2 linked regions of the Desulforapulum autotrophicum HRM2 genome follow. The protein of the gene in region 2 interacts with the protein of the main gene of each other region in a pairwise test. Links are inferred from orthologs where the notes say so. Each region holds a gene or a part of one and is shown on either strand. Other genes may lie near its edges.

The links.
Region 1: the proteins of gyrB (region 2) and gyrA interact in binary tests that used the Escherichia coli proteins (3 or more experiments, as listed by UniProt). The link is inferred for Desulforapulum autotrophicum HRM2 from one-to-one orthologs.

What each region holds. Positions count from the first base shown.
Region 1 is NC_012108.1:4,101,781-4,119,042, forward strand. Bases 5,100-8,312 are described here. They hold gyrA (DNA gyrase subunit A), read right to left. Parts: upstream 7,913-8,312; coding sequence 5,300-7,912; downstream 5,100-5,299. Other genes in these bases: radC (RadC family protein), read right to left, coding at 5,100-5,388; HRM2_RS18060 (AI-2E family transporter), read right to left, coding at 7,906-8,312. In the rest of the region: HRM2_RS18025 (CheR family methyltransferase), read left to right, coding at 1-291; HRM2_RS18030 (response regulator), read left to right, coding at 317-2,005; HRM2_RS18035 (hypothetical protein), read right to left, coding at 2,002-3,069; HRM2_RS18040 (phosphoglycerate kinase), read right to left, coding at 3,087-4,262; HRM2_RS18045 (hypothetical protein), read right to left, coding at 4,299-4,556; more of radC, read right to left, coding at 4,549-5,099; more of HRM2_RS18060, read right to left, coding at 8,313-9,066; HRM2_RS27170 (hypothetical protein), read right to left, coding at 9,071-9,226; HRM2_RS18065 (thiolase family protein), read right to left, coding at 9,480-10,757; HRM2_RS18070 (NRDE family protein), read left to right, coding at 10,888-11,664; HRM2_RS18075 (replication-associated recombination protein A), read right to left, coding at 12,470-13,819; ribosome biogenesis GTPase Der, read right to left, coding at 13,831-15,309; HRM2_RS18095 (TrkH family potassium uptake protein), read right to left, coding at 15,659-17,107; Trk system potassium transporter TrkA, read right to left, coding at 17,108-17,262. UniProt on the Escherichia coli protein: A type II topoisomerase that negatively supercoils closed circular double-stranded (ds) DNA in an ATP-dependent manner to maintain chromosomes in an underwound state.
Region 2 is NC_012108.1:499-15,481, forward strand. Bases 288-3,344 are described here. They hold gyrB (DNA topoisomerase (ATP-hydrolyzing) subunit B), read left to right. Parts: upstream 288-631; coding sequence 632-3,058; downstream 3,059-3,344. Other genes in these bases: dnaN (DNA polymerase III subunit beta), read left to right, coding at 288-618; HRM2_RS00015 (tetratricopeptide repeat protein), read right to left, coding at 3,204-3,344. Also shown: more of dnaN, read left to right, coding at 1-287; more of HRM2_RS00015, read right to left, coding at 3,345-4,484; HRM2_RS00020 (energy transducer TonB), read right to left, coding at 4,492-5,178; HRM2_RS00025 (ExbD/TolR family protein), read right to left, coding at 5,175-5,600; HRM2_RS00030 (MotA/TolQ/ExbB proton channel family protein), read right to left, coding at 5,616-6,194; HRM2_RS00035 (MotA/TolQ/ExbB proton channel family protein), read right to left, coding at 6,233-7,669; HRM2_RS00040 (DUF3450 domain-containing protein), read right to left, coding at 7,681-8,454; 23S rRNA (adenine(2503)-C(2))-methyltransferase RlmN, read left to right, coding at 8,591-9,619; HRM2_RS00050 (aminotransferase class I/II-fold pyridoxal phosphate-dependent enzyme), read right to left, coding at 9,778-10,992; HRM2_RS00055 (hypothetical protein), read right to left, coding at 11,099-12,808; HRM2_RS00060 (DEAD/DEAH box helicase), read left to right, coding at 12,913-14,983. UniProt on the Escherichia coli protein: DNA gyrase negatively supercoils closed circular double-stranded DNA in an ATP-dependent manner to maintain chromosomes in an underwound state.

The sequences.
Region 1 (17,262 bases), 4.1 Mb from region 2 along the record:
GCTGACAAGGACGGTTGGCGGATCAAAGACGAAATTCGCTTCATGGCCCAGTTCAAGAAAATGAACCTCATGAAACCCTTTGTCGGGCTTGGTAAGTTTGATATCATTCTCTGCCGAAATGTCATGATCTACTTTACCCCGGAAGATCGCAAAAAAATTTACGCCAACATTGCCAGGGTACTTGAACCCGACGGATATCTGATCATCGGATCCACCGAATCCCTTGCCAATGAATGTGATCTTTTCACCCCCCACAGATACCTGAAATCGGTTTTTTACCAGTTCAGATAACCTGAAGCTAAAGGAATAATATGCCATGGCCGGTATTGATCCAAAAGAGTTTATGGATGAGCTTCATTTCTGCATCAACGAACAGGACATTATCAAGGCAAAGGCCTTGCTGCAATTTGCATCCGACCAGGATATGGATTTTTCCATCCAGCAAAAAGCCCTGTTTACCCTTGGCAAAGCCCCCGACGCCATTGCATTCCCCCTGCTTGAGCACCTGCTGAAAATTCAAATTTCAAATCCCGGGGTAAACGAGGCACTTTACGAACTCATCCTCGACAAATCCTACGGCAGAACCGACCTTGTTATAAGATATATCAACCACGAGCATAAAAAAAGCCGCCTTTTCTTTGTCCAGGCAGCAGGGGATCTGATGCTCAAGGAGGCAGCCCCCGACCTTGCCCGGATACTTGACCAGGAAAAAGACAGGGAAATTCTACTCGCCGCAACCAAGGCCCTGGGTGCTCTGAGGCTTGACCAATACCTGCCGAACCTTGCCCTGGTCCAAAAGAATTCCGACGTTGCAATCAGGAATGCCGCCATTTTTGCCATGGCAGAAATGGGCAATAAAGCAGCAATTGACACCCTTTTTTCAACCATAACAGACCCGGAAAACACCGATGAATCCAGACTTGTGGCCATCGAAGCCCTGGCCGGAATCCAGAACCAACTTGCCCTTGACTGCCTGGCCCGCCTCCTTGAATCGCCCCATGCCGACACAAGGGATGCAGCCATTGACCAGCTCATTGCCATTGGTAACAAGGCCGTACCCACACTGACCATGGCAACCCGCAATGCAGGTGTCGATCATACGATCCACCTGGTGACCACCCTCGGGTACATCGGTGATCCGTCAGCCCTTCCCACCCTGCTTGATATGATCAATGTCCAGCCGAATGACGCCAACATCCGCCAGGCCCTTTACGAAGCCCTTGCGAAAATCCCGTCAGTTAAATCGGCCATCTGCCTTACAGGCGGCCTTTCAGACAGTGTGGAAGCAGTGAGGATGAGCGCTGCCAGGGCAGTTGACAAAAACCTTTCCAAGGTGCTTGTGGCAGGTCTAAAGAATATTGTGCGCCAGGAGGACAAAACAGCCTGTGATGCCGTTGCAGCCCTTATTGATACCGAGGCAGACAGCATATTTAACTTTCTCCTGGACGAAGCGTCCTTTGTCCGGCTTGCCGCTGACCATGTCATAAACAAGGCAGACCCGGCCACCCGGCACCACTTCATGGACCTTTTGCGATCAAAAAACAGGGAAGCCCTTGCCGCTGACATGGAGGATAAAATTCAGGCGAACGATGCCCGGACCGGGAAGAGAGGCCTTGAAGTTTACGTGGTGGATGATTCAAGGATGATGCTCAAGCTATACCAGAACAAACTCCTGAAATTCGGACATCACCCAACGGTGTTTGAATTCCCGGAAAAGGCAATCGCGGCAATTTCAGCGTTAAAACCGGATATTTTCATCACAGATCTGAACATGCCGAAAATCAACGGTATCCAGCTGACAAGGGAAATCCGGCGAAAATACACCCGTCAACAGCTGCCCATTATCATGATCACCACCCAAAGCGACTTCATTGAGGTGGAAAAAGGCAGTCACCACGCCAGTGTCAACGATGATTATCTCATCCAGTCAGGAATCAACAGACTCATGCACAAGCCCTTTACGGACGAACAACTTGAAACAGCCATCCAGGCCGTCATCAACTAGGCCGGCCCAGAATAGATAATCTTGAACGGAATGGGAGGATATTTCCACACCGTTGGTTTGGGAAGAATCTGCTCTTCGGACACGGTCAGCCAGTTGGTATCAAACTTGACTTCCCTGAGGCGCCCCCCCTCAGAGGTAAGGGCGTGGGAGGTATAGGCATAGACCACGTTAAAGATGCATATCAGCCACTTACCCTCCCTGGCCACCACATAATTTTTGGTAAAACTACCCTGATTGATACCGGCAGACTTTGCGATTTCAACAACCTCCGCCCGGGTAAACCGCATGAGAATGGACTTTGAGATCCCGTTTTCATCGATCCGCAGAAGGGCCCTTGACTCGCTGCTGCCCACATAAACCGTTGTAATGCCCTCAAGTTTTCGAAAATACTGGGACGCCACAATGGCTGCCGTTCTTCTACCGCCTGCCAGCACCGGCATGCCGTAGTACTCGAAAAACTTCTTTTGAATATTGTCCGCGTACTTGTCCCCCTTTTCATAAAGATCCTTGGAGATGTATCGAAGGTCCCGGGCCAGATCTTCGGCTGCATCGGCAATGGGCCAGTCAATTCTGACATGAAAGTGGGTCAAGGCATAGCGGTCGACGGTTCCAGCCCGTATATCCCGCTGGATCAACAGGGCATAATCCACCGGAAGCAGGGTCTTCATGAAGTCAAAGAACCCAGCGGTATCCATGAATTTGAGATTACGGTGATATTCCTCACCCTCGGGAAAATCCCTGTGTTTCAAAAGATTGGTCTTTGTGGTCTTGTTGGCGTCAAAGTAACGGATATACTTTTTATGACTTTCGTCCACAAAAGCCTCGGAAAAAAGAATCAAAAAAGAGTTCTGGAGTTCAAACTCAACCGATGGAATCCTGGCCCTGGGTTTGAGTTCCCTTGTCTCAACAAAGGGATAGGGAATCTTCTGACGGAGAAAATTATCATAGGAATCAACCAGGGCATAGCCCAGGACAAACTGATCCATTTCATCCCTCAGAAGCTCGTAATAGGACCGCCTGAGCTTATCTTTTCGGCTTAACCGATTTCTTGTGCAGCAGAACATTCCCCTCCCTTTCAGTCCTAGTCCAGGGCCGTGACCCCGGGAAGTTTCTTTCCCTCCATGAGATGCAGAAAAGCACCGCCCCCGGTGGAGACATAACTCATTTTATCGGCCACCCCGCACAGATTCACCGCAAGGCCTGTATCTCCGCCGCCCACAACGGAAAAAGCATCGGCAGCGGCCACGGCAGCGGCCACCATTTTCGTCCCGTTGCAAAAGGGCTTCATCTCAAAGACCCCCATGGGGCCGTTCCAGACAATTGTTGCAGCCCTCTGGATGGCCCGGGCAAAAATCGCTCCTGTTTCAGGTCCGATGTCAAGGGCCATCCAGCCCTGGGGGACAGCTTTGACATCCACAACCCGGGTCTGGGCATCGGCGTCAAATCGGTCGGCCACCACCAGATCCACGGGCAGGATCAGGTTAATTTTTCGATCCCTGGCCTCTTGAACAATATGGGCAGCCGTTTCAACCAAATCCTCCTCTACCATGGAAGCGCCGACATCGTTACCCTGGCTCTTTAAAAAGGTGTTGGCCATGGCACCCCCGATTACAAGGGCATCCACATGGTTGAGCATATTTTCAAGGGCCCCAAGCTTGCTGGACACCTTGGCCCCCCCGATGATGGCCACAAGGGGATGAACAGGATTTTCAATGGAATCGTGAAAGCATTTCACCTCTTTTTCAAGCAAAAACCCGGCACAGGCTTCACGAACAAACCGGGTGATGGCAACGATGGATGCGGCAGTTCTATGGCTTACGGCAAAGGCATCGTTGACATAAACCTGGCAGAGTTCGGCAAGGGATCGGGCAAATTCCGGATCATTTTCTTCCTCTCCCTTGTAAAACCTGAGATTTTCAAGGAGGATAATCTGACCCGGTTCAAGCTGGTCGACCCGTTCTTTCACCTTTGGACCGATGCAGTCGTCGACAAACACCACCTCGAAACCCAAAAGTTCAGACAGCCTTTTGGCCGCAGGTGCAAGGGAGAGGGAGGCCGCGGGCTTTCCCTTGGGCCGGCCCATGTGGGATGCAAGAACAATCTTTGCCCCTTTGTCCACAAGATAATTAACCAAGGGAAGTGTCGCCCTTATCCGGTTATCATCGGCAATGTTCCCGTTTTCATCCATGGGCAGGTTGTAATCCACCCGTACGAGAACCGTTTTTGAGTTAAACTCAATCTCGCGTACTGTTTTCATGAAACCCTCCTGAAACCCTCCTGAAACCGTTGTCTCTTATTTTTTGGCCAGCTGCTTTTTCCTTGACCACCGCTCAAAAAAACCGATCATACCTGCCTGTTCACTTCGTTCAATGATCTCCTCATGGACCGGAACCCCCTGGGTGCCTGCCATGGCACACCGTAAACAGGCGGTCTTAAAGGGACAAAGGTACATGCAGTCATCGGGTGTTTCACGCAATCCCCGGGGGCTCATGGGGAATACCTTGTCAAGATTTCCAAAGCAGTCGGGTCTTTTTGGTTCGTCCCTATCCATACTGAATATCAAACTCCCTTTTTAACTCTGCAATAATCCCCTGGTCGGCAAAACTGTAAAAACGCTCCCCCCCGGTAATCAGGTGCTCGTGAACAGTTATCCCGGCATGGGCCAGGGCAAAAAAAAGCCGCCGGGTAATGGCAAGGTCTTCAGGGGACGGAGAGGTCTCCCCCGAAGGATGGTTGTGGGCAAAAATAAGGGCCGCAGCCCTGTGCTCCAGGGCCTTTGCAATGACCTCCCTGGGATAAACAGCAGACGATGAGAGGCTGCCCTCGAACAAAATCTCACTGGCAAGCACCCGGTTTTTGGCATCCAGAAAGATACCGACAAACACCTCCCTGGGTCGATGGCCAATGGCATGTCCAAGAAAGGCGCAAAGGTCATGGGAATTTTTCAACACCGTCTTTGACCGAATCCGTTGTTCAAGATAGCGATCCGACACCGCCTTGATGAGTTTGATGCCCAGCACATTTGAAGGCCCCACTCCGTTCACCCGGCAGAGCTCCTCCACACTTGCCTCAAACACCCCCTGGAGCGTCTTGAATCGATCCAGAAGGGCCTTTGCACTGGGTTTACAGTCTTTTCTCGGCGTATTAAGGGTCAGGAGAAGCTCAATCACCTCATAGTCAAGAAAACCGGATATTCCATTGGCAAGGAACCGCTGTTTGAGTCGACTGCGATGCCCCGTGTTTGAATTCCTGCCCGGACCGGCCCCATTCGGACCGGCCCCATTTAAACCGGCATTATTCGGATTCGTCGTCTTCGGATTCGTCTTTCCAGGATCCGCTGTCGTCGGGTTTGTCGTCCTCTGATTCGGTGGAATCTGGTTCATGGCTCTCCCCGGCATCGAATTCATCTGGACCCTCATGGGGATCAACACGGCCCTCTTCTGACTGTTCCGATGCCTCAGATTCGTCTTTTTCCTCCTCTTCCTCCTCCGGAAGCCTTGCAGCGCCAATGAGCTTCTCACCGGGGCTCAAATTGATGAGCTTGACCCCCTGGGTGTTGCGGCTGATGACGGAAATATCCTGGATACCGGTTCTGATAAGCTTGCCCCCATCGGTCACGAGCATGAGTTCATCCTCATCCTCCACCAGAAGCAGCGCCACCATCTTTCCGTTGCGCTCGGATGTCCGGATGGAAAAGACACCCTTGCCGCCCCGGGTCTGGGAGCGGTACTCCTGGATCAGGGTCCGCTTACCATATCCGTTCTCGGTAACGGTGAGAAGGGTCTGGCCGTGGTTAAGAACCTCCATGCCCACCACACACGACCCTGGATCAATGCGCATGCCCCTGACCCCCATGGAGCCCCTGGCCGTTGTCCGGACATCGTTTTCGTCAAACCGGATCACCTTGCCGCCCTCACTGCCAAGGAAAATATCGGTCTTCCCGTCGGTGATACCTGCGGCAATGAGTTCGTCATCATCGGCCAATTTGATGCCGATGAGCCCACCGGATCTGGGTCTTGAGTAGGCCATAAGGTCGGTTTTCTTGACCCTGCCAAGCTTTGTGGCCATGACCACGTAACGATCCTCCACAAATTCGGGAACGGTGAGAACCGTTGCCAGTTTCTCGCCCTGTTCAAAGTTCAACAGGTTGACAATGGCCTTGCCAAGACTTGTCCGGCCAGCCATGGGAAGCTCGTACACCTTGGACTGGTAGACCTTGCCAAGGTTGGTGATGAACAAAAAGGTGTGGTGTGTGGAGGCCACAAAGAGGTGTTCGACAAAATCTTCATCCTTTGTGCCCATGGCCGTCTTGCCCTTGCCTCCCCGGTGCTGGCTGGCATAGAGGGTAATGGGGTTGCGCTTGATGTAGCCGCTTCGGGTAACCGTTACCACCATATCCTCTTCAGCAATGAGATCCTCGATGTTGATCTCACCTGTGGCCTCGACAATCTGGGTCCTGCGGTCATCCTGGTATTCGTCTTTAAGCTCGGTCAACTCCTGTTTGATGATATCCCTGACCACCTGGTCACTTGACAGTATCTCCTGGTACCAGGCAAGATCCTTGAGCAGCTGGGCATACTCTTCGTTGATTTTGTCCCGCTCAAGTCCTGTGAGGCGCTGGAGGCGCATCTCAAGGATGGCCTGGGCCTGGATCTGGGTCAGTTCAAAGCTCTGTACAAGGCCAGCCTTGGCCTCTTCGGGCGACTGTGACGCCCGGATCAGAGCCACCACCGCATCCAGATTGTCCAGGGCCTTGATCAGTCCCTCCAGGATGTGTGCCCGATCCATGGCCTTTTTCTGGTCAAACAGGGTCCGCCGGATAATCACCGACCGCCTGTGGTTGAGAAACTGCTCGAGAAGCTCCTTAAGGGTAAAAAGCTCGGGGCGGTTGTTGACAACGGCCAGAAAGATGATACCAAAGCTTGTGTGCATGTTGGTGTGTTTGTAGAGCTGGTTGATCACCACGTCGGGAAACTGGTCCCGCTTGAGACCAATGGCGATGCGCATGCCCTGGCGGTCGGATTCATCCCTTACATAGGAGGCACCCTCGATCACCTTTGCCCGCATGAGTTCTGCGATCTTCTCCACAAGCTTTGCCTTGTTCACCTGGTAGGGAAGCTCGGTCACAACAATGGTTTCAGCCTTTGTCTTGGAGTTGACCTCAACCTCGACCTTTGCCCGGACCGTTATGATGCCACGCCCTGTGGTGTAAGCCTCATGGATGCCCTTCCGACCGTAAATCTTTCCGTAGGTAGGAAAATCCGGCCCCGGGATATGGATCATGAGTTCTTCGATGGTGATGTCGGGTTTTTCCAGAAGAGCGATGAGTCCCTGGACCACCTCACCGATGTTGTGGGGAGGAATGTTGGTGGTCATGCCCACGGCAATGCCTGAAGATCCGTTGACCAGCAGGGCTGGAAATTTTGTGGGAAGCACCGAAGGCTCGGCCATGGTTTCGTCGTAGTTGGGAATGAAATCCACGGTCTCTTTTTCAAGATCGGCCAGCATCTGGTGGGCGATCTTCTTCATCCTGACCTCTGTGTACCTCATGGCGGCCGGAGAATCACCATCCACGGACCCGAAGTTACCCTGGCCGTCCACCAGGGTGTAGCGAAGAGAAAAGTCCTGGGCCATGCGGACCATGGTGTCATACACGGCCGTATCACCGTGGGGGTGGTACTTACCAATGACATCACCGACAATTCGAGCCGACTTTTTATAGGGTTTATTCCAGTCGTTTCTAAGCTCCCGCATGGCAAACAGCACACGGCGGTGAACCGGTTTCAACCCGTCCCGAACATCGGGAAGCGCCCTTCCAATGATAACGCTCATGGCGTACTCGAGGTAGGATTTCTTCATCTCCGTCTCGATGCTGATCGTATTGGTGATCTCTTCTTGATTTAGCATGAACTATCCTTCTTAATATTCCCTTTAACTCTGTCAGGTTCCACAATGGCCTGGAAATTTGCAAAATAGATGTCGGCCAGGGTCAGGAAAAGCGTTATTATCAGGGGGCCATAGATAATCCCCAGAATGCCGTAAATTTCAAGCCCTCCGATGATTGAAAAAAACACCACCAGGGGGTGCATCTTTACCCTGTCCCCAACGACCTTTGGTTTAAAAACGTATTCAATGCCCCAGGAGAGAACGGCGTAGAGAACCAGAATAAAAATTCCGGCAGCCATTCGCTCTTTGAGCATGAGGATCAGTCCCGTTGGAATCAGCACAACCCCGATTCCAAGGATGGGCAGAAAAGCCAGAAAGCCCATGATGACCCCCCAGAGAAAGGGAGAGGCAAGGCCCAGCATAAAAAAAGCGCCCCCACCCACAACACCCTGGATTAATCCGCCAAGCCCGTTGCCCACAAGCACGGCCCCTGCCATCTCCTTGAATTTACAGAAAAGCTTTTCATTGTGCTCGTCTGCAAGGGGTGAGATGTCATAGATATAATCGACAAACCTTGCCCCATCGATAAAGAGATAAAAAACAACAATGAGCATAAGACAAAAGTAAAAAATTATCTTAAACACATTGGACGCGACAAAGCTTGCCTGCTGAAACAGATAGAGCCCCACCACACGGCCAAGTTCTGAAACGGGCTTGACCATCTCCTCCCAGGAAAAAGAAAGGTCAAACCCCATGGTGGCCAGCAGGTGGTTCACCCGCTCCAGGACATGGGTATTTTCAAGGACCTGCTTAACCTGATTACCAAGCACCGCACTCTTTGCCATCTGATAAAGGTCATAGGCCTCCTTGGAGAGTACTCCGACAAAAAAGAGCACCGGCACCAGAACTACAAAAAAGATCACCAGGCAGGTGATCATGGAAGCCAGACCTGGCTTGAGCCGTCTCTGGAGAAGTCTGTTGAGCGGAGCAAAAGCACCCATTACCACCAACCCCATAACAATGGTGGCAAAAAACGGGGACAACAGCCAGCAGACCAGAATAATGGCGGCGGAGAACAGCGCCAGAAAAAAGAAAAAAACCGCCTTTTCCGAGGTGGTCTGCCCTCTGGGACCGCCATTGGCGTTTAAAGAATCACCGGTCTCCCTTGATTCCATGGAACTATCGGCCCAGGCACCCTAATGCTGCAATGAAAAGGAGTGCCTCATAAATGATAACCTGGGTAAAGCTGCCGAAAAAATGGTAGACAATTCCGCCCCCGATGATGGCAGGCACTGCCGTGAAGACCATGATGCTGAGTTTTCTGCTAATGTCCATAATAAAAGCCTTTTTATATTCTTATAGATCATAGTTGACAAATCAACCTGTTTTTTACCACTTGAACAGTCCCAAGTAAAGAAAAAACCAGCGGTTAAGGCTGCAGATAAAATAAGTCCACCCATCTGGGACAGGATTTCAGCTTGTATTCAAGGCACATCACGGGGAGCAGTGAAATATCCACCCTTTGATGCAACGCAGAATACAAGCTGAAAGACAAGCAAGATATATGGATTATTTATTCCTGAATCCTCTATCGTTCAATGATCATGCCCATACCCATGCCGCCGCCGATACACATGGAGATCAATCCTGTGCCATAGCCTTTTCTCTTCATCTGATTAATGGCTGTCACCATCTGACGTGCACCGGTGCACCCGATGGGGTGGCCAAGGGAAATACCACTTCCAAGCTCATTGGGACGTTCAATATCAAGCTTAAGCTCCCGCATGCAACCAATGGCCTGGGATGCAAACGCTTCATTAAGCTCAACCATTTCAATATCATCAATGGTCATGGCGGTTCGTTTCAAGAGTTTTCTGACAGCAGGAACAGGACCAAGGCCCATGTAGGCAGGATCAACACCGCCTGCGGCAAAGGCTTTTACCGATGCATAAATTTCAAGCCCCATACTATTGGCCTTTTCCCGGTCCATGAGCAGCACAGCTGCCGCACCATCATTGATGCCGGAAGCGTTGCCTGCGGTAACGCTGCCGTCTTTTTTAAAGGCGGGTCTGAGCTTGGCGAGTTTTTCAAGACTTGTCTCCATGGGCCGCTCATCCGTGTCCACAAGGGTTTCCTGGCGTTTCACCATCACGGGAACAGGAACAATCTCCTGGGCAAAGGTGCCATTCTTGATGGCAGCACGGGCCCGGTTGTGACTCAGAAGCGCAAGGTCATCCTGCTCCTGGCGGGAAATTCCGTATTTCGCGGCGATGTTTTCAGCGGTCAGCCCCATGTGGTAGCCGTAAAATATCTCGTAAAGCCCATCAAAGACCATGAGATCAAGGATCTCACCCTTGCCGGTAAGTTCCATGCGGTGGCCCCAGCGGGCCTTGGGAAGGGCCATGGGCGCATTGCTCATGCTCTCCTGACCACCGGCCACGACAACTTCGGCTTCGCCCGACATGATGGCCTGGGCCCCCAGGGCAATGGCCTTGAGACCGGATCCGCAGATTTTGTTCACGGTAAAGGCCGTGGTCTGGCGGGGAATCCCGGCAGCGATCATCGCCTGGCGGGCCGTATTCTGGCCCTGACCAGCCTGAAGTACATTTCCCATGATCACTTCGTCAATGATAAGGGGCTGAAGTGAGTCATCATAGTCATACCCCTTTTTTTCAAGGTCAATCATGCCCTGGCCGTCCAGGGAATCTGGTCCAAAATTCTCCCCTGCCACGGGCCTTACCCCGGAACGTTTTAACAGGGCCTTCATAACAATCGCCCCAAGTTCAACAACAGACACACTCTTTAACGTACCGCCAAAGGAACCAACGGGTGTTCGCACACCCCCTACGATCACTACATCTTTCATGTCTAATCTCCTGGTCGTTGATTTTATGCTGTTTTTAAACTATATCTGACACCATAACCTTCGTACAAACGGGATGGTTCAGCCAATAACTAATAACAAATACAATTTTCAAATACAAGGAATTAACACCATGTGCCTCATCCTTGCCGCCTATGAAAAAACACCCGGAAAACGCCTCATCATCGCTGCCAACCGGGATGAATTCCTGGACCGGCCCACCCTGCCCATGCATTGCTGGGCAAAGGGGTCCGGGATCATTGCCGGAAAGGATATCAAGGCCGGCGGGACATGGCTTGGGGTCACGAAAAAAGGCCGGTTTGCAGCCATCACAAATTTTAGAAAACCATCGCTGCAGCGACAGGATGCCCCGTCAAGGGGAGGCATCGTCACAGATTTCCTTGAATCCAACCTGGATCCGGCGACGTTCCTGAACAGATTCAAAACCCAGGCACAGCGTTTCAATGGATTCAATCTGCTTGCAGGGGACCAGAACTCTCTTTACTGGTTTTCCAACATCAAGGGCAGCCCAACCAGACTTTTACCCGGATTCTATGGGATAAGCAACCATCTGATGAACACGCCATGGCCCAAGGTGGCAAGGGGCAAAAAAGCCCTGGAAAAATGCCTGAATAAAACCGGAGATATCACCACGGATGCGCTTTTCCCCCTGCTGGCAGACAGAACCCGGCCCCATGACGACGAACTTCCAGATACCGGGGTGGGGATGGCGTGGGAACGTCTGCTTGCACCGATCTTCATTGAGAGCCCGACCTACGGAACCCGATGTTCAACCATCCTCATCATCACCCAGACCGGGGAAATAGACATTTGTGAACGAACCTTTGATCAAAACCAGAAGGACCGATACACCCAGAAATGCTTTTCCTGGAATCAGAATCCAGAATAACCCACATGGATAGCAGGCACAACGAAGCATGAAACAAGATGATACAGAGCAGGCGATAGTACCATTTCGCCCCCTTTAGTTTACAATGTTCCGGTCAGGGCGACCAAAGAGGGCTCTAAAGTCGAGACTTTCACAATGATGTTTCGACAGGAGTTTCTTATAAAAACCGACACGGCAGGAACAGGGTATCTGCCCTGGCCACAACGAATTTAGAAACTCGACACCAGAGGTGGGCGGGAACGGGTATTGCCCGCAGCGGATTAAACGGCAGCGGTCAGCATGGACGCTGATGGAGCTGCCGTTTCCCTCGGAGCAGCCCAGGACGGGCTGCGAGAATGAGCGGAGGGTAATACCCGTTCCCGTCTACCGGTCCGACGAGTGTTTCATATAACCCACATGTCCTGCCGGACACAACGAAGCATGAAACACGATGATACCGGGCAGGCGATAGTACCATTCCGCCCTCTTTGGTTACCCTGACCGGAACGGTAAACGTCGGGGGGATTTTTGCCCTTCCAGACTAAAGCGCAGGAACTGCGGGCTAAAGTCCTCAAACAGCCTGCGCTTCTTAACGCCTGGAAGGGCAAAAATCCCAACCCCTTTGGTTTACAATGTTCCAGTCAGGGTAACCAAAGAGGGCTCTAAAGTCGAGACTTTCACAATGATGTTTCGACAAGAGTTTCTTATAAACCGGCACGGCCGGAGCGAGGTATGGCTCCGGCCTCAACGAATTTTGAAACACCTTCATTGACAATACTTTGGCGAGTGTTTCATATAAAAAAATTCACCCCCAGGGGTCAGAAATTTAAGATTTTTTCGTTTTTTTAAGGGCTATCCAGGCCTCAAGGCGCTGCTTTACAACAGCCTCGTATCCCCTGTCCGTGGGCAGATAGAACCGTTCTTGCCTGAGCCCTTCTGGAAGATATTCCTGGGGAAAGTACCCGCCCACATGGTCGTGGGCATACTGGTACCCCTGGCCATACCCCATATCCTTCATCAGGCGGGTTGGCGCGTTTCTGACATGGAGGGGAACCGGCAGGGAACCGGTCTCTTCGACCTTTTTTTTCACCCGTTTATGGGCCATGTAAACGCTGTTGCTCTTGGGGGCCGTTGCAAGATAAACCGCAGCCTGGAACAGGGCATCGTCCCCTTCTGGAGATCCCAGGAAACGGTAGGCTTCCAGGGCGTTCAGGGCAACGCCAAGGGCGCCGGGGTCTGCAACCCCCACATCCTCAGTGGCAAACCGGACCATTCTGCGGATCAGATAAAGGGGATCCTCGCCTGCTGCCATCATTCGTTCAAGCCAGTAGATGGCACCATCCGGGTCACTGCCCCGGAGACTCTTGTGAAAGGCAGAGATAAGATTGAAGTGCTCTTCCCCGGACTTGTCATAACGCAGGGCCTTTTTCTCAACCGCAGCCGCCACATCCTCCGGCGTAATGGCAGAAGGGGTTTTACCGCCCGCCCCTTTCCTGGCCGAGGCATAGACACCGATGGTTTCAAGGGTGGCAAGGGCTGCCCGCACATCACCGTCGGCAGTGGCGGCAATATAGTTCAAAGCCTCGGCAGAAAAAATAATCCCCAGGGAACCAAGCCCCCGGACCGGATCTGTTGCGGCCCGTTCAAGGATGGTGACGATGTCCCGTTCCCCCAGGCGATTAAGGGTAATCACCCGGCACCGGGAGACCAGGGCCGGGATCACCTCAAACGAGGGGTTTTCCGTTGTGGCACCCACAAGGACGATGGCCCCTGTTTCCACATGGTGAAGAAAGGCATCCTGCTGGGCCTTGTTGAACCGGTGGATCTCGTCCACAAACACAAGGGTTCTTCGACCCCGGATGCGGCGCTGCTCCTTGGCCGTCTCAATAACGGCCCGTATATCCTTGACCCCGGAGAGCACGGCTGAGAGCTGCATAAAATGGGAGCTGGTCTCTTTTGCAATAATACCGGCAAGGGTGGTCTTCCCGCACCCGGGCGGTCCCCATAAAATCGTTGAAAAGACCCTGTCATTGGTGATGGCGCTGTGGAGAATCTTGCCGGGTGCTGCCACATGGTCCTGCCCCACGACCTCACCAAGGCGCTGGGGCCGCATCCTGTCTGCAAGGGGACGGAACGGGGAGCCTTCCTCATCTTCTCCACCATCGAACAGATCCATCTCCATGGGGGCTAACCCTTTAAATCCCTGACCCGCTTGCGCCGGCTCTGCTCCTTGCGCTCTTTTTTCCTGCGGGTGGTCTTTTTCTCTTTTTTCTCAACAATTCTTTCGGCAAGCTTGCTTTTTCCCGAAAAATCGATCTTGCCGGTTTTGGCCCGGAACAAAAGCCGGATGGGCGTATGCTCAAGTTCAGCCATCTCACGGATCTGGTTGACAAGATAGCGGTGGTAGGAAAAATGAACGGCATCTGGATAGTTGACAAAACAGACAATGGTCGGTGGTTTGACCGCAACCTGGGTGGCATAAAAAAACTTCAGGCGTTTGCCCTTGTGCATGGGCGGTTCAGACCGGAAAATGGCATCCTCGACAATCCGGTTCAACAGCCCGGTGTTGATCCGGTAGGCGTACTGGGCATGGATCTTTTCAACCATTGCAAGAATTTTGTGGGTGCGAAACCCCGTAAGGGCCGAGATGGTCATGGCAGGGGCAAACGAAAGAAATTTTGACTTGGTCCTGAGGTCCTCCATGAACCGCCGCTGGTCCTTTCGATCCTCGTCAAGCAGATCCCATTTATTGATGAGAAACAAGGCACCACACCCCCGGTCCTGGGCATAGCCTGCGATGGTGATGTCCTGGTCCGTGACGCCTTCGTCGGCATCAATGAGAATCAGGGCAACGTCACACTGGTCAAGACTCTTGAGGGATTTAAGAATCGAATATTTCTCTATCCTCTCCCGCACCTTTCCCTTGCGCCGAATGCCTGCCGTGTCAATCAGTCGGAACCGCCTGCCGTTGCGCTCAATGGAAAGGTCCACGGAATCCCGTGTGGTTCCCGGGACATGGCTTACCACAACCCTGGACTTGCCAAACAAACGGTTTATAAGGGAAGATTTGCCCACGTTGGGCCTGCCTGCCACGGCAATGCAGATCTCCTGTTCGGAAGCATCCGGCTCCCCCTGTTCTGATCCAGCCTGGGGTTCAACCACGGGCTCAGGTGCCGGGAAAAGCGCCACCATATCATCCAGAAAAGGTTCGACCCCGATGCCGTGCTCTGCGCTCATGGGGTAAAACTTTTCAATGCCGAGGGAGTAGAATTCAAGAAGTTCCTCCCGCTGCTTATGGTTCTCGACCTTGTTGACAAGGAAAAACACCGGTTTGGATGTCCGCCTCAGGATATCGGCAAGGTCCCTGTCAAAGGGAGAGATACCTGCCCTGCCGTCAAGTACAAGGGCGACAATATCCGCATCTTCAATGGCCAATTCCACATGGCCCCTGATCTCCCTGGCAAAGAAGTCGTCATCGGACAGAAGAAAACCGCCCGTGTCCACCAGGGTAAACGGGCGCTCGTTCCACACGGCATCCACATAATGCCTGTCCCTGGTAACCCCGGGGAAATCGTCCACCAGGGCATTTCTCGACCGGGTGATTCGATTAAAAAGGGTGGATTTTCCCACATTGGGCCGGCCCACGAGGGCAACAACGGGTTTCATCGGTAAAACCTCCAAACCAAAAAAACAGACCGATCATCCCTTAGCAGGACAAAGTGCCCTGGGGGTCTGAAAACGTCTGTTTAATATAGGGTAAACACATTGATTTTAAAAGATGGCGTCCCCAAGGGGATTCGAACCCCTGTCGCCGCCGTGAAAGGGCGGTGTCCTGGACCGGGCTAGACGATGGGGACGCAACATCATTTTTTTTGTGGTGGGCCGTACTGGGCTCGAACCAGTGACTCTCTGCTTAAAAGGCAGATACTCTGCCGACTGAGTTAACGGCCCTCACAAAAACAAAGAACTTTTAAAGCTTTATGAAACTTTTGTCAACACCTTTTTTCAACAGACCCTATTTTTTCCAGAATTCCGGCACAAAAAGAACGATCACCGTATAGATCTCAAGCCGACCAAGCAGCATGCACCATATGAGAATCCACTTGCCGGCAGCAGAGATATGGGCAAAGTTATCCACCGGTCCCACGGTTCCAAACCCGGGACCAATATTGCCGATACAGGCGGCAACGGCCCCGAACGAGGAGACCATGTCCATGCCAAGGGCCGCGAGACAAAGACTGCTGAACACAAAGAGCCCCATGTAAAGGGCCAGGAACCCCATGATACTCCTCAGCACAGAATCCGGCACCACGGCAGCATTAAGCTTCACCTGGACAATACTCCGGGGATGAACCAGGACAAAGAGTTCCCTGTAGCAATACTTGAAGCAGACCATGACCCTGGCACACTTCATACCACCGCCGGTGGAGCCGGCCGAGGCACCAATGAACATGCAGATAAAGATGATGGCCTGGCTCAACCCCGGCCAGGTTTCATAATCGGCCGTGGCAAACCCGGTTGTGGTGACAATGGAAACCACCTGGAACGAGGCGTATTGAAACGCCTTGCCAAAACTGTCATACACCGTGCCGTGGATGTTAAAGGCGATCACAAGGGATAGGACCAGGCACAACCCGAGAAAAAAACGGCATTCGGAATCCCGCCAGAAGATAAGGGTTCTTCCCCTGAGCATCTGGTAGTGCAGGGAAAAGTTGATTCCGGCAATGACCATGAAAACAACCACCACATAGTCCAGATAGGCGCTGTCATAATGGGCCATGGAGGTGTTTTTTGTCGAGAACCCGCCCGTTGGCATGGTGGTGAGTGTGTGACACAGGGCGTCGTAAAAATCCATACCTCCGGCCAGAAGAAAAATCACCTCTGCAACTGAAATAAGGGCATACAGATACCAGAGGATCTTGGCAGAATCACTGAGTCGGGGGGTCAGTTTATCTGGAACGGGGCTTGGCACCTCTGCCTTGAACAACTGCATCCCGCCCACACCGAGAAAGGGCAGGATGGCAAGGCTCAAAACAATGATCCCCATACCCCCGAGCCACTGGATAAAGCTTCGCCAGAACAAAAGGCTCCTGGAAAGCCCCTCGATGTTGGTCAGCACGGACGAGCCTGTGGTGGTAAACCCGGATACGGATTCAAAAAAGGCGTCGGTAAAATGGGGCAGCCCATCGCCCAGATAAAAGGGAAGCGCACCAAAGAGCCCCATGACTGTCCAGCCAAGGGCAACAATGGCTATCCCCTCCCTTGGGCTGATATAGTCAATGGTTGGCCTTCTTGAGCCAAAATAAAGCAGCAGACCAGCGGCAATGGTGACACCCATGGACTCAATCAGGGCAACAAGGCTGGTATCTGCGTAAATGAGACTGCAAACCAGGGTAAAAACCATGGAGAGACCCAGGAAAACCAGCAAAATCCCGATCACATTGGCAATGTAAGGCCAGCGCATTTAAAAGAACTCCAGCTTGACGGTAAGGAGCTTCTCAAGCTTTTTAACGGCCTGGCGCTGGGCAAAGAGAATGATTCTGTCGTCGGGTGCCACAACACTCTCGCCGGTGGGGATGATGATCTCATCATTGCGGATAATGCAGACCAGCAGGGCTC
Region 2 (14,983 bases):
ACAGGAGAACGTCTGAGGATGGTTTCCACAGATTCAAGACGATTAAACTCCTTTGACGCATCCTATGAAGGTGAACTTGTCTTACCCGATGAAAATGTAATTATTCCTAAAAAAGGATTGTCAGAACTTGGCCGATTTCTGGACAGGGAAGGCAGCGTGAACATTGGTATTAAAGATGATCATCTGATTGTTCAAAAGCAGAATGAAACCCTGATGATCAAGCTTTTGGAAGGGGATTATCCCGATTACAGAAGAGTTCTCAACACCGATCAGATGACCCAGATTGAAATGAGCAGAAGCATGCTGCTCATGGTCATGAAAAGAATGTCTATTCTCTCATCTGAAGATTATAAGAGCGTAATGTTTAATTTTAATGAAAACGAGCTTGTCGTCACCATTACCAACCCTGAGATCGGTGAATCCAAGGAAAAAATAACCATGGGGTATGGGGGTGAAGCATTTGAAAGTGCATTTAACCCCCGATATTTCATAGATGCATTAAATTCTATCAATAGTGACACCGTTATTTTGAATGTAAAGGGAGCTAAACATCCCTGTATCATCAAAGGCCTGGATGATGATCAACTCGTTTGTGCAATAATGGCAATGTCCGTATAAATTGGGATAAACAATGAAAAACAACGACAATGTAAAAGATTATGGTGCAAACAATATAAAAATTCTTGAAGGTCTTGAAGCCGTCAGAAAAAGACCTTCCATGTATATTGGAAACGTGGGGATAGAAGGCCTGCATCACTTGGTTTATGAGGTGGTGGACAACAGTATTGACGAGGCCATGGCGGGTCACTGTGATAAAATAATCGTCATCATCCATCCAGATCAGAGCGTCAGTGTCGAGGACAACGGCCGTGGTATTCCCGTTGGCATGCATGAAACGGAACATATACCGGCAGCTGAAGTGGTCATGACAAAACTCCATGCCGGCGGTAAATTTGACAAGGATTCCTACAAGGTATCCGGGGGACTTCACGGGGTGGGAATCTCCGTTGTGAATGCCCTTTCCATTAATTTAGAGATGGAAGTGTTCAAGGACGGCAAGGTTTACTTCCAGCGGTATTCCAGGGGTGTCAAACAGACTGAACTTGAGATCACAGGTGATACGGATAAAAGCGGAACACGAATCCTGTTCAAACCTGATTTTGATATTATGAACGAAAATGAGTTTGAATACGAAAAGTTATCCCGGCGGATGAGGGAGCTTGCATTCCTGAACAAGGGGATTCGCATCATCATTGAGGATGAACTTTCCGCTGAAAAGGATGATTTTCACTATGAAGGCGGACTTCTATCGTTTGTTGAATATTTGAACCGTAATTTTACCGCCATGCATGAACCCATTCATATTGAAGGAGAAAAGAGTGATGTCAGCGTGGATGTCGCCATTCAGTACAACGACACATTCAAGGAAAAAATATATTCTTTTGCCAACAATATAAACACCATTGAGGGCGGAACCCATCTGTCTGGATTCAAGGGCGCACTTACCCGTACGCTGAACAATTATGCAAGCTCTGGAAATCTTCCAAAAAATATGCAGAATATCAAGATCGGTGGTGATGATGTAAGGGAAGGGCTTACGGCCATTGTCAGCGTCAAGGTAATGGATCCCCAGTTTGAAGGTCAGACAAAGACAAAGCTTGGCAATAGCGAGGTCAAGGGAATAGTAGAGTCCCTTATCAATGAACGCCTTGCCATGTTTCTTGAGGAAAATCCCAACACGGCTAAAAAAATAATCATGAAGGCCGTTGATGCGGCAAGGGCAAGGGATGCCGCCAAGAGGGCAAGGGAGCTTGCACGGAAAAAGGGCACCCTGCTTGATTCAACCCTTCCGGGAAAACTTGCCGAATGCCAGTACGCAGATCCCAAAGAGAGGGAACTCTTTCTTGTGGAGGGAGATTCAGCAGGCGGTAGTGCCAAGCAGGGAAGGGACAGACGGTTCCAGGCCATCCTTCCCCTGAAGGGAAAAATATTAAACGTTGAAAAGGCGCGGTTTGACAAAATTTTAAGAAGTGATGAGATTAAAAATGTCTTTACCGTTCTTGGTACAGGGGCTGGAAAAGAGGAGTATGATATAGAAAAGATCCGTTACCACAAGATCGTCATCATGACCGATGCCGATGTGGATGGGTCCCATATCAGAACCCTGCTGCTCACCTTTTTCTTTCGCCAGATGCCCGATCTGATCAGCAACGGATATCTGTATATTGCCCAGCCGCCTCTTTTTCGAATAGGTAAGGGTAAAAGCGGCATCTATCTCAAGGATGAGCCTGAGTACAGGGATTATCTTCTAAAAAGGATATGTGAACAAAAGGAAGTTCGCCTGGCAGACAGCGAAGAGCCCCTGCCAGAAGAGAGTCTCTTTGCCTTTTTAAAGGATTTGATCTCGTTCCACAATGCCGTTGACCGGCTCACCATGCGTGAAATGGATACAAAACTTTTAATGTTCCTGATCGGTGAGGGGGTAAAGGATAAATTCTTTCTTGAGGACCTTGAACGTATGACATCCCTCAAGGAGACCCTGACCGCCAAGGGATATATCATCCGTGATATCACATTTGACGAAGAAAGAAACCTGTATGAAATGGATATCCTTGGCAACGAGCATGACCGGGAAAAGGGTATAAAGCACAGCCTTGTCACGGTTGGCCGCAGCCTGATCGCCATGGGCGATTATACGATCATGCACAAGGTGCTAAACAAGATAGAATCCATGGACCTGCCGCCGTTCAATGTGTGTGCCAAATCTTCCAGTGACAAGGTGGTCTCTTTTGAAGACAGGACTGAATTTTTCAACTATATTATGGCTGAGGCCAAGAAAGGGATAGCCATCCAACGATACAAGGGTCTTGGTGAGATGAACCCGGATCAGCTGTGGGAAACCACAATGGATCCTGAAAAAAGGGTGATGCTCCAGGTCAATATTGAAGATGCGGAAAAAGCCGATGAAATTTTTACCCTGCTTATGGGTGAAGAGGTGGAGCCCCGGAGAAATTTTATTCAGACCAATGCCCTTGAGGTTTCGTCCCTGGATTTTTAATTAGTGTTTGAACGAAAACTCACCCATATGCGGCGTTGCTGCAAATTTCTGAAATCCTCACGTACTACAGTACGCTCCGGTTTCAGTTTTGCTCGCGCCTTGCATCTGGACAAGTTTTTATCCAAACACGTGTTTTAGGTGGGTATTATTTAAGGGATTTAATGGCCCGGGCTGCTGCTTTTTTCTGTTGTTTAAAGGTGGCTGCCCGGGCCATTGCTGTTCGGGCGGATTGAATCTTGCCAAGGTTCCATCGGCTATATCCCAGCATGAGCCAGGAATGTCCTGAATTATCCTTGGGTGCAAGGGTTTCAAACAGGGTTTCAGCTGCCTGGTATTGTTCCAGATAAAACAGCAGGTCTCCCTTGAGCATTTTTAATTTAATGGATATTTTTTCCGTTGTCAGCACCTGATCCAGAAGTTCAAGGGCCTTCTGATCAAGATTCATCTGTCTAAGTGCAATAACTGTGTTTTGTGTGACTGCCAATCTTTTTTCCGGGGTTGATATATCCTGGTAGTGTTCAACGGCTTTTGCGGGAATGCCCGCGGCCAGGTAAAGATCGGCCATCAGTTTTTTCTCATTGTCCGTCAAAGGGGTTAAAAAGCTGTACAGAGTCATTGCCACAATGGCGTTTTCCATCTTATTGTTATCCAGGCTGAACCGTGCAAGTCCCTTCCACCATTTGGGTTCAAGGGGATATTCCCTGGTTAAAAAAGTCACAAAATCAAGGGCTTTTTTATCCATGCCAAGTTCCATATATTGGTAAAGAAGGGCCTCCTGCCAGGTGGTTCTGGCGGTTCCATCCATATTTTGTGCAAGATATTCCATGTGTGGCAAGGCATTTTTTGGCTGTTCGAGTGCCAGGAAAATATGGACGGCAAGCTCGTGCCAACTGGGTTGGATCTCGCCGGTATGATTTTTTGTCAGACGATTGAAAACCGCCATGGCCTTTGGATATTGCCTGGCAGAGAAAAAGGCGTTGGCAGCATAGTATAGCAGAACAGCCCTTTTTTCCGTCTCAAGTTCGTACCCCCTGACAAAGCATTGACCGGCCCTGTTAAACTGTTCAAGGTCGTAACAGGCCTTTGCAAGGTTCAGCCATGCAGGTGAAAAATCACCACCGTTTTTAACACAGTCTTCGTAGTATCGGGTCGCCTCTTCTATATGGTTGGCTTCCATGGAATAATTGCCCAGGGTAAACAGCAGAAAAGGATGGATCTGTTTGTTTGTTTCTATTAACTTTTTTCTAAATGTTTCCAGAAGATCAATGGCCTGGGATCGTTTATCTGCCTGGGTCATATTCCGGGCTTTTTCCAGGGCAATGGCTGTGGAAAAGGGAATATCCGCCTGAATATTGTCTTTACCCAGGGTCAACTGTGGTTGAAGAAAGATAATAAAAACCAGCAACAATAACGTTCGTTTATCCATTGATCTTTTAATTTTCAAGTTCAAACCTTATGGTTGTTTCCACCCGGGTTTTAACGGCCACTCCTTCAACTGTTCCAGGGGTGAATTTCCACCTGGGAAGGGCATTGAGTACGCTTTGGTCAAATACATTTTTCGGTGATGAGTCAAGGATGGAAATATCTTCCACCTCCCCTTTTGGATTGACCAGAAAGCGGACCTTTACCCATCCTTCTATTCCCCTTCTTTTTGCCTGAAAAGGATAGACAGGGGGAATGTGAACCTTGGGTACAAGGGAATTATCTATATCAGCACCGGTATATATTCTGTCCATGACCTGGGGGGAAAATGCCACCTGTTCCATTGGAAAAACCGGGGCCTGGGGCGTTGTCGGTAAATTAGGGTTAACCTTAAAGTCAAGGGTGGGAAAATCATGGGCCACCCGTTGGGGTGCAGACCTGGGGGGCTGCTTAATGTTTTTTAGCGTATCTTTTTTTCCCTTGGATTCCGAGTCTGGCCGTTTTTTTTCCGGCTCTTTTTTAACTATTTCTGGATCAGGTTCCTTGAGTCTCACAATATTGACCTGACTGGTTATTCTTAATTCTTTTATGCCGGTCTGTTTTTCATGGTTTGTCATCAACGGCATAAGGCTGAAAAATACGAGGTTCAGCACAATGGATACAAGGGCTGCACCCAGCCACGGCCTCAAGTGTTTCACCTAATTTTTTCCGCCTTCATGCCTGCTGCGAGGCTCACCTCTTTGGCGCCTGCCAGGCGGCATTGATCCATGGCGGCGATGGCCGTCCCCGTATTTGAATTTTTGTCCGCCACAATAACCACACTTCCGTCCGGCTTTTCCCCAAGTGATCTTTCCACATTCAGGCGTAACGCCCTTATGTCGATCTCCCGGTTGTCCATATATATCTTATCCTGGGCCGTTATACCCACCAGAATAGTGACATTTTCTTTGGCAATGGCCGTTGATGCGGTGGGACGGTTGACTTCCACCCCGGTTTCCCTGACAAATGAGGTGGTCACTAAAAAAAATATCAACAGGATAAACACCATGTCTATCAGGGGTGCTATATCCAGGGTCAGGCTTTGTCTTTTTGCTTTTCTGGCTGCTGTGATGTTGATCATTGTGGTTTATTTCCGTTATACAAATCTTTGGAGGTATATGCCGGTTGATGCAATGACTCCTTTTAATTTTTCTGCACGCTTGACAAGGAACCCGTGCATGTAGAGCCCGGGAATGGCCACGAGGAGCCCTGTCTGGGTGGTCACCAGGGCTTCTGATATGCCGCCTGCCATGGCCCTGGCATTTCCCGTTCCAAAGGTTGATATGATATCAAAAGTCGCCATCATTCCTGTCACCGTTCCAAGGAGTCCGAGAAGGGGCGCCACGGCGGCCAGCACCCCGATCAGGGCAAGATGGCGTTCAAGGACGGTTATTATATCCATTACCGTTTCGTCAAGGATGTAAAGGTCCACGGAGGCCTTCCGGGTCCGGTTGTTCAAAAACTGGGTCACCAGAAGGGAGACCGCTCCCCGGTAAAGGTGAACGGGGGGGAGTTCATTGTTTTTGACAAATTCTCCTGCCATTTCCCTTGACATGTTTTTTCGATGGAGCCGATGGAAAAATAAGATGCGGTTAATGATTAAAGTCCACATGATAATTGAGACTGCCACCAGGGGAATCATGACGATGCTGCCAGTCCTGAGGTAGGCTTCCATGGCCCAGAAATGGTTTAAGACCTGGTTTAAAATCTGATTCAAAATTCACCGTTTCCAAGTATAAAAAAAGCATTGACCATGGCCACGCCCTTCTCTTCCATGGTGGCGATCATGGTTTCAACCCAACGGCTTAACAGGGTGTGGCACAGCATGATGGGGATGGCCACACACAGGCCCAGCATGGTGGTTACAAGGGCCTCTGATATACCGCCTGACATCATCCTTGGATCGCTGGTGCCGTAAAAGGTGATGGTGTGAAAAGTGTTTATCATGCCTGTGACCGTGCCAAGAAGTCCCATGAGCGGTGCAATGGCTGCCAACATGCCAAGGGTGGATAAAAAGCGTTCAAGTGGGGGGATTTCCCTGAGGATTGCCTCCTGGAGCGCATTTTCCATATCTGTCCTTGTTTTTGTTCTAAAATCCATGCCCGCGGAAAGTGCCCTGGCAAGGGGCTTTTTTCCATGGCGTGCCAGAAGCTGACTGCACCCTTCCCAGTCCTGTGCGGCTATTCTTTTTTTCAGGGTTGCCATGAACGGGGCTGCATTTAGATATTTCCTTGCCAGAAAAAATGTTTTTTCAAGGATGATCAGGACCGCCAGAACAGCCAGGGCAAGAATCGGCCATACAACGGGTCCTCCCTTGGGTATTTGCTCTAAAAGGCTCAACCGGTGGGTGAGTTGACGCATGGCATTGCCCTTGGAAATATCAATGGGAACAGCATCGGATTTGCCGTTCATATATTTTCCAATGGCCTTTTGCATGGCACTTGAAGGTTCCTTTGAAAGGGCAAACAATTGCTGGCTCTCATCTGAGAAGAGTAAAAAGCCAACGGTCTTGTCAATTCTGTAGGCTGCGGTAAAGTTGCCAAGGACCAGAATATCGGCCATGACCTCCTTTCCCATCTGGTCGATGATGGTTCCCTGCTGAATTCTCACCTGGCCTGAACCCAGGATTTCATCCATTAAAATATTCTTCATGGCCCGTATATCTTTCATGGCTGGAAATTTCGAAGTTTTTAACAGGGGGGTAATAGCAGCCTTTCTATCCTTGATAAGAGCGCTCTGGAGGCTCTGTCCGATCAGGGTGTCAATATCCTTTGCCGTGATCCTCACAAAGCCTGAAAGTTCCTTTACAACGGCATCCATTTCGGCAAGCCTTGTACCCATTTTTTCTTTGCTTGCCTTGAGGGCCTTGATCTTTTCCTTTAGCTGAATGTTTTTTTGATCCAGGGCCAGGTTTTTTTGTTTTTGCTGTTCAATTGCCCGGGTCAGACTTTTTTTATCCTGGAATATTTTCTGTCGGCTTTCGTTTGCCTCTTTTGCAGCTGTTTGACGTTCCAGATCGGCCTGATGCATCATTTTGTTCCGCTGTTCCTGGGCTTCAATGGCCGTGGCTCGCATGTCGTGGGTTTGCTGCTGTGCGGCAAAAGAGTGAACCGTAATCCCCATGGATAAAAACAGGATAATCAGTATCATTCCTGGATTTTTCACTGGGCCACCATCCTTCCCAGGGGCAGGGTCAGAAAATCCATGGCTCTACGTTTGGTGCCCATTTCAACGGCCTTTGCGATTTCACTGTTGTACGAGACAGGCAAGGGTTGCCATGACTCTTTTGCCCGGTCGTAAAAGCCGGTAAGGTTACCGTCCGGGGTAATACAGAACAACGAAACCCGGCCAAGGCGGAAGATATCTGCCAGTATTGTTTCACCCCCCAGGGAAACCTTTTCCTGGTACACCTCGACAGTGTTGCCATAGCTTGCCTCGACAAACAGGGTTTCCATGGTTTTTCTAAATTTTTCACTGACAGTGATTTCGCTTGATTGGACAAGCGTTTTAAGGGCTGCAATCCGGTTTTTCCTTTCGTCCAAGAGCATGGGAAAATTATTTTCCACAAGGGCATCAATCTCAACCACGGTTGCCTGTAAAAAAGGATCAAGGTCTGATGCGATTTCCTCAATATCTTTGAGGGAAGTTTCCAGGTCGCTGATGTTCACCTGAAGCTGGTTGATGGCATCCACAAGTTCGATCTCCTCGTTGGTGAGACTCTCAAATTCTGCTTCAAGGGAGGTGTACTCGGCAACAAGTTTTTTTTTGTCCTCAAACCAGCGGGCTTCGTTTTTTTGAGTTTCCTTGCGGATATCCACCCCTTTTTTTACTGAATCCATGGCTCGTTCTGCAAGGTTATCTGCAGAAAAAGCCCCCGTCGGCATGGAAAAAGCCATGAGTGCAATCAATATCAGTCGTGTTGAATGTTTAACCAAAATTTTTCCCCAATCCACTAATTTAAAGTTGCCACCAGCTATAGATTTACGATAAAAAAAATGCAAGAAAAATTTAGGTGGACCCTGGGATCTGTTTTTTTTTGCATGAATAGGTTTAGTGATTATTATATGTCCCATGAACTTACTTGAAATGACATTTAAAGAGGTATCCCAACTCTTGTACAATGGATTCGGCCGGGGGGATTACCATGCAGGGGCACTACTCCGGGAGGTAATAAAAAGGGGAAATCATAATTTTTCAACGGCCCCGGAGTTTGAGCGGTCACAGGGGATGTCCCTGGCCCTGGTATCCGATTACGAGTTGCCGGATTTTACCGTTGTGGATCAGATGGAAGAGGATAATACCGTAAAGTTTGTTACCCGTTTACACGACGGATGTTCCATTGAATCTGTGATTATTCCCATGAAGCAGTACAATACCCTGTGTGTTTCCACCCAGGCAGGATGTCGCATGGGTTGCAGGTTCTGTGAGACCGCACGATCGGGTTTCAAGAGAAATCTTCAGGTACATGAAATCACGGGTCAGCTCTTTTCCGCCAGGAACACCCTGGGAAAAAAAATCAGCAACATCGTGTTCATGGGTATGGGTGAACCCTTTGATAACTTTGACAACCTTGTGCGGTCCATTCGGGTTTTTAACGACCAGAAGGGTTTTGATGTGGCCTTCCGCCACATGACCGTCTCCACCTGTGGTCTTGTCCCCGGCATAAGGGCCCTTGCAGGACTTGGTCTCACCCAGCTGAGCCTTGCCGTTTCCGTCCATTCGGCCATTGATGAAGTAAGGTCCGTTCTCATGCCCGTCAACCGGCGATATCCCCTGAATGTGTTGAGGGCTGCCCTGGCGGATTACCCCCTTCACAAACGACGTTATATTCTGGTCGAGTATGTGTTGATAAAGGGGGTCAACGATTCCCAAGAGGCTGCCGCAGCCCTTGTGCAATACCTTGTCCCCCTTAAGGTAAGGGTAAATCTCATTGCCTATAACCCGGGCCGGGACCCGGATCCTGAGTTCCAGGGGGTGGATGATTGTTCCATGAACCAGTTTGCCAGCTGGCTTGAAGATTCCGGGTTGTTTGTCATCAAGCGCTGGAGCAAAGGTCAAAAACTCATGGCCGGTTGCGGCCAGCTTTCGACCCGGACTTAGGGACTCAGAAATAAATAATTCCTCAATCTTGCTTGTCTTTCAGCTCGTCTTAGGTGTTGCATCAAAGGGCACATATTTCAATATGCTCCCTTTGATACGCCTTGAATACGAGCTGAAATCCTGTACCATATTTGTGGAATTATTTACATCTGAGCCCCTTAAAAGATCCCCTCTTTTTCCATGTCCTGGATGGCTTTTCTCATCTGGCGGATGGCCTGGCGAAGACGTTCCTCGTTTTCCACAAGGGCCAGTCTTAAAAATCCCTCGCCCTCTTCACTGAACCCGACGCCCGGTGCCACGGCCACATTGGCCCGGTTCATCATCTCAATGGCAAACTGCATGGATCCCATTTTAGCGTAGGGTTCTGGGATCTTTACCCAGACAAACATGCCTGCACCTGGCGATTTTACTGGCCAGCCCATGCGTTCAAGGCCACTGCACAGGGTGTCCCGCCTTGACTGGTAGATTTCTACCTGCCGGGTTATGGTGTCGTCACAATCCCTCAGGGCGATGATACCGGCAATCTGTATGGCTGAAAAGATACCGTAATCAAAATATCCCTTTATTTTTGCAAGGGCGGCAATAATTTCAGCATTTCCCACGCAATATCCCATGCGCCATCCAGCCATGTTGTAGGATTTTGAAAAGGATCCAAATTCCACCCCCACATCTTTTGCTCCGGGCGCTTCAAGAAAGCTTGGGGCCTTATATCCGTCAAATGTGATCATTGAATAGGCAAAATCGTGGATGACCATGAACTTGAATCGTTTAGCAAGTACCACGATCTCCTTGAACAGATCCAGGCTGCCAAGTTCGCCCGTGGGGTTGTGGGGGTAGTTGATCATCAATACCTTGGGACCCGGATAAAAGGATTCGCAGATATTGACGATGCGTTTGAGAAAGGATTCTGCCGGTGCAATGGGAATTCTTACCACATTTGCTCCGGCAATGACGGCCGCATATATATGGATGGGGAACGCAGGTCCTGGCACCAGAACTGAATCCCCCGGCCCCAGAAGGGCGAGGCTCAAATGGGAAATACCCTCTTTGGATCCGATGGTGAAGATCGTTTCTGTCTGAGCATCAAGCCCGATGTCATAGTGGCGTTTATAGTAGAGGGCTATTTCCCGTTTAAGATTTTTCATACCCGAAGAGGCGGTTGGATAGCCGTGGGTCTTGGGATTCTGGGCCACTTCAACCAGTTTATCAACAACGGTCTCAGGGGTCGGGTCCATGGGGTTGCCCATGCCAAGATCGATGACATCGTCCCCGTTGCGTCTTTTTTCCATCTTCATGGCATTTATCATGCCAAAAAGATAGGGGGGAAGCTGCTCCATCCTGCTGGCAAAACGTATTATTTTATCTTCAGCCATCTCCATATCCTCCAAAATTGTGATCCAATAAAGGTCACAGGTTTATCTTAAATTGAAACCTTATTTTTTATCACATAATAATCCGGTTTGGGAGGAGAAAGTAATATTATCCTATAATGATGCCCAGGGTTTCCAGATACCGGGCAAAGAGCGCCTCTTTTTCCGGAAGAATTACCAGATGACGATCCCCGGCAGGCAGGCAAAGCCGGCCCATTTCTTTGTCGGTCAATATCTGCTTGCGGATATCCCCATGGCACTCGAGCAGGGTTGCCTTTCCCCTGTCCACAACTGCCGAGCTTCGTTCTTCAGCCTTTTCAAACAGTTTTTCAAGGTTTTTTCCCGGTTTTTCCTGGGTGATCTGAGTGATGAAGGCGTTAATGTCCTTTAATGTCTCCCCGGCTTTAAGGGCATTGAGCAGGGAGACAAGGGAGACCTGCCAGCGGCCGGCCTCTGTTTGATCTGCTATTTTATCAAGGTAGAGGCTGTGATCAGGCGTGGGGATTCCTTTGCCCGTATACAGGATATCCGTGTCATGAATTTCAAAATCCCGGGGATCCACGGCGTTGTAATCGGTTGAAAGTCCCAGCACATAGGCCCCCAGATCGTTGAGCCGGATCTGCATCAACCCGTCACACAGGCTCAGAAAAGGCTCATCATCTGCGCCCCAGCAGGATTGGAAATCAGGCCTGGCGTTGTCCGGATATTTATAAGAAACGTCCACAAGCCCCAGGGTGGCGCCATATTGAAACAGATAGATCAGCAGATATCGCAGCTGTAAAAGTGACCAGGTATCATTATAGTCCAGAAGGCCGTAATGGGGATCGCCAAAGTAGAGTTTCCAGTCGTAGTTGGTCATTTCAAAGGTTTGGGATTCTGAGCGCATGAACCGTTCCACCTCATCCACTGAAACCCATCTGCCGGGTTCAAGGCAGGTGAGCACCCCATTGATCACGGGCCGTCTGCGGACGGGTGAGGTCATGGTCCGTCCCTTGGCTGACCGTTGACCTTTGATGACCGTCACCTGGGAGAATTCATCAATGATTTTCGTCTTTTCCCATTTTTTCCAGATGGTTTGAATGCCCTTGGCCAGATCTTTTTTCAATGCCAGGGTACCGGCCCGGGTCAATTTGAGGAAATTTCCGTCAATGGCTGCAAGTCCTCCCCCCTGGAGCAGCAGGGGCCAGGCAAATGCCTGAATGGGATCAAGGTCCTCGGCATCATAAAAATCTCCTTCACACAGATGGGCTGAAATCTTTTTAACGGTTGCGGCGGTGGCACGGCCAGTCTTTGGGCTGACCCGGATTTGGTTTTCTTTGACCATGGTGAGCAATGCGTTCAGGTTCATGCAGGCGGCATGGGCGGTTTCTCTGACGGTCATTTCCGGGTCATCATCCAGGTCTTCATAATCGATCTTTTCAGGGGCGGGCCGTTTGATTTTTTTTTCCAGGATGGCCATCAGATCCGGGGGAATTTTTCCATTTATAAAAAACAGGTACATCAGGTGCATGCTCCCCCTGCCCCCTTTCGATTCCGTCTGGGGAAGCGCGCTGTATTTGGCAAAAAACGGCTTGCTTTTAAAACAGCCGCTCCAGTTGTAAACGGCCTCAGCCAGTGCATTCATGGCCATGGGATCCAAATAGGCAAGAATGGTGTCAATATCTTTAAAAACCGTTGATGCGATGTGGGCCGCCAGCTCAGCCTTGCGTGTGGGATTGTTTTTACTGATCTGGCTGGCCAGGGATTTGAGTTGATCCACCATGTAAGTGCCATTCAATGCCTGTTCCAGCGTCTTGTAATCTTCTTGAAATCGTGCCATTATTTTCTCTTTGCTATGGTGATGGTTGAAGCGCTGACAATGATTGCCGCCTAATAATCAGGTTTATGGATACCATGGAAAACAACGACCGGTAAATAAAATATATGGAAAAAAAGAACAATCCCGTTGCCAGGGCTTACCGGCAGCTTGACCCTGTCTTGAAAACAATGGTCCGGATTCTGGCAGTTCAGGTGTCTGAATTGACCCAGAAGCAAATGGGGGCTTGTTTGAATGCCCTGGGACTCAGAGATCAAGAGAATATGCCCTTTGTGCAGAAAAACCTTCAACCCCTTGTAAAGGCGCTTGAGCAGCAGAATCTTTTGATTAAAAAACCCAAGGGGATCACCTGCCCTGAATCCGTATGGGCAACAGCGGTTGAGGATGCCGTAACCACAGGTCAGTTCCAGCAAATAGCCTTGACTCTCCTGGACGCGATGCCGATTCAAAGATCACCCAACGGGTATTTTTTCCGGCGACTTGAAGATTTTTACAGGGCATTTCAAATGGCGGTTTATGGGGGGGATACCCGCTTTGACCTGGATGTGGTTCACCGTTCCGGCAATTTTTATTTTCCCATGGCGTTTCAGGAAAACCCGCCTGTCCAGGTTCTGTTTAACCGTCCGTTTCAGCCCCTGATTTTTGACTGTATGGCTCCGAAAACGAGATTAAAAATCATTGAATATATCCTGGAGTCGGCAGGACGAAATCTGGAACCCGTGGGGGATGCCCTGGAATATGGTGTGGCGCTTCTGTCAAAAACGCCCGGGCTGGAAACAAGCCATGGGATATTGACCTGGCTGTTGTTTAGGGGGGAGATCGCCCGCCTTCAGGCGATTTCTGGCCGGTTGAAAGCGTCCCCGTCTGTTTCAGCTTCAATGGGATGGGGCAAGGTGATCTGTGGCGACAATGACGGTGCCTTGACCTGTTTTAACGCTGCCCTGGCTGCCATAAAAAAAAATACCCGTAAAAGAAAGGTGTTTCTGACTGGGTATGAAGGGCTGTTTTTTCTGTTTGCCCTGTTGAAAAGTACAGCAGACGACGACCACCGGGCTGCCCTGGCCTGTATTGATATTGCCGACAAAGAGAAAAATCCCTGCCTGCCGGTGATGGTGGCCATGAAACCCATGTTCCAGGAGAAGCTCGGGCTTGTTGCCCCGGTGTATGATTCCCTTGACCACTGCATTGAACAGAACCATGCGGTTATCTCTTTTTTAAGTATCCTTGTCATGACCTGGACAGATAAAAAAAGAGCCAAATCCCATATATCAATCCTGGAGAGCGTCAGAGAACGAGCCTTTAGATCAGGCCTTCGATGGATAGAAGCTGAGGCAAGTGCACTGCTTGCGGAGTTGGGCGAAGAGGTTGAAATAAATGGTAAGCGGTCAGAAAAAATCCATCAAGCGTGTGGTACTAAAACCCTTGCTACACTGGTTAAACCCGTTTCCCTCTGGGAAAAAAATCTTAATTCACTGATTCATATAGGGGAAGCCCTTACCCAGAAACCAAAAGCTGAAGCAGACTACCGTGAATTGCGCCTTGTCTGGCTGATGCAGCACAGTGAAAAATACAATACCTGCCATATCACCCCCCGCCTTCAGAAACGCTCAAAGGACAACACCTGGACCAAGGGGAGACCCGTGGCTTTGAAAAAACTCTACGGGGCTTACCCAACCATGGAGGGGTTGACGGACCAGGACAGACAGGTGGCCAGTGCCATTGTTGAAGAATCCTTCAGAAGCGGTTACCGTTATGGTTACCGTAAGATCGACTATCGCTTTGATGGGGACAAGGCGTTGCCAGCCCTTGTGGGTCATCCCCTTATTTTTATTGGCGCTGCCCTTGAAAGCCCCGTGGAGCTTGTTATGGGAGCGCCTGAAGTCAGCTTTCGTATCCAGGATGGGATGATCAATGTCCAGATGAAGCCCCGGCCGATCGATGAAATTTACAATGTTCTCGTGGTCAGGGAAACGCCTTCGCGCTTTAAAGTGGTTAGGTTCTCTGCCGAGCATTTAAAAATTGCGAGGATTCTGGGTGAAAAAGGGCTGGACTTGCCTGAAGAAGCTGAAGAGATGGCAACCCAGGCAATAGCCTCTATTTCATCCCTGGTTACCGTCAACTCGGACCTTTCAGCCGGGTCAGGTGGACAGGTCAGGGAAATAGCTGCCGACCCCACGC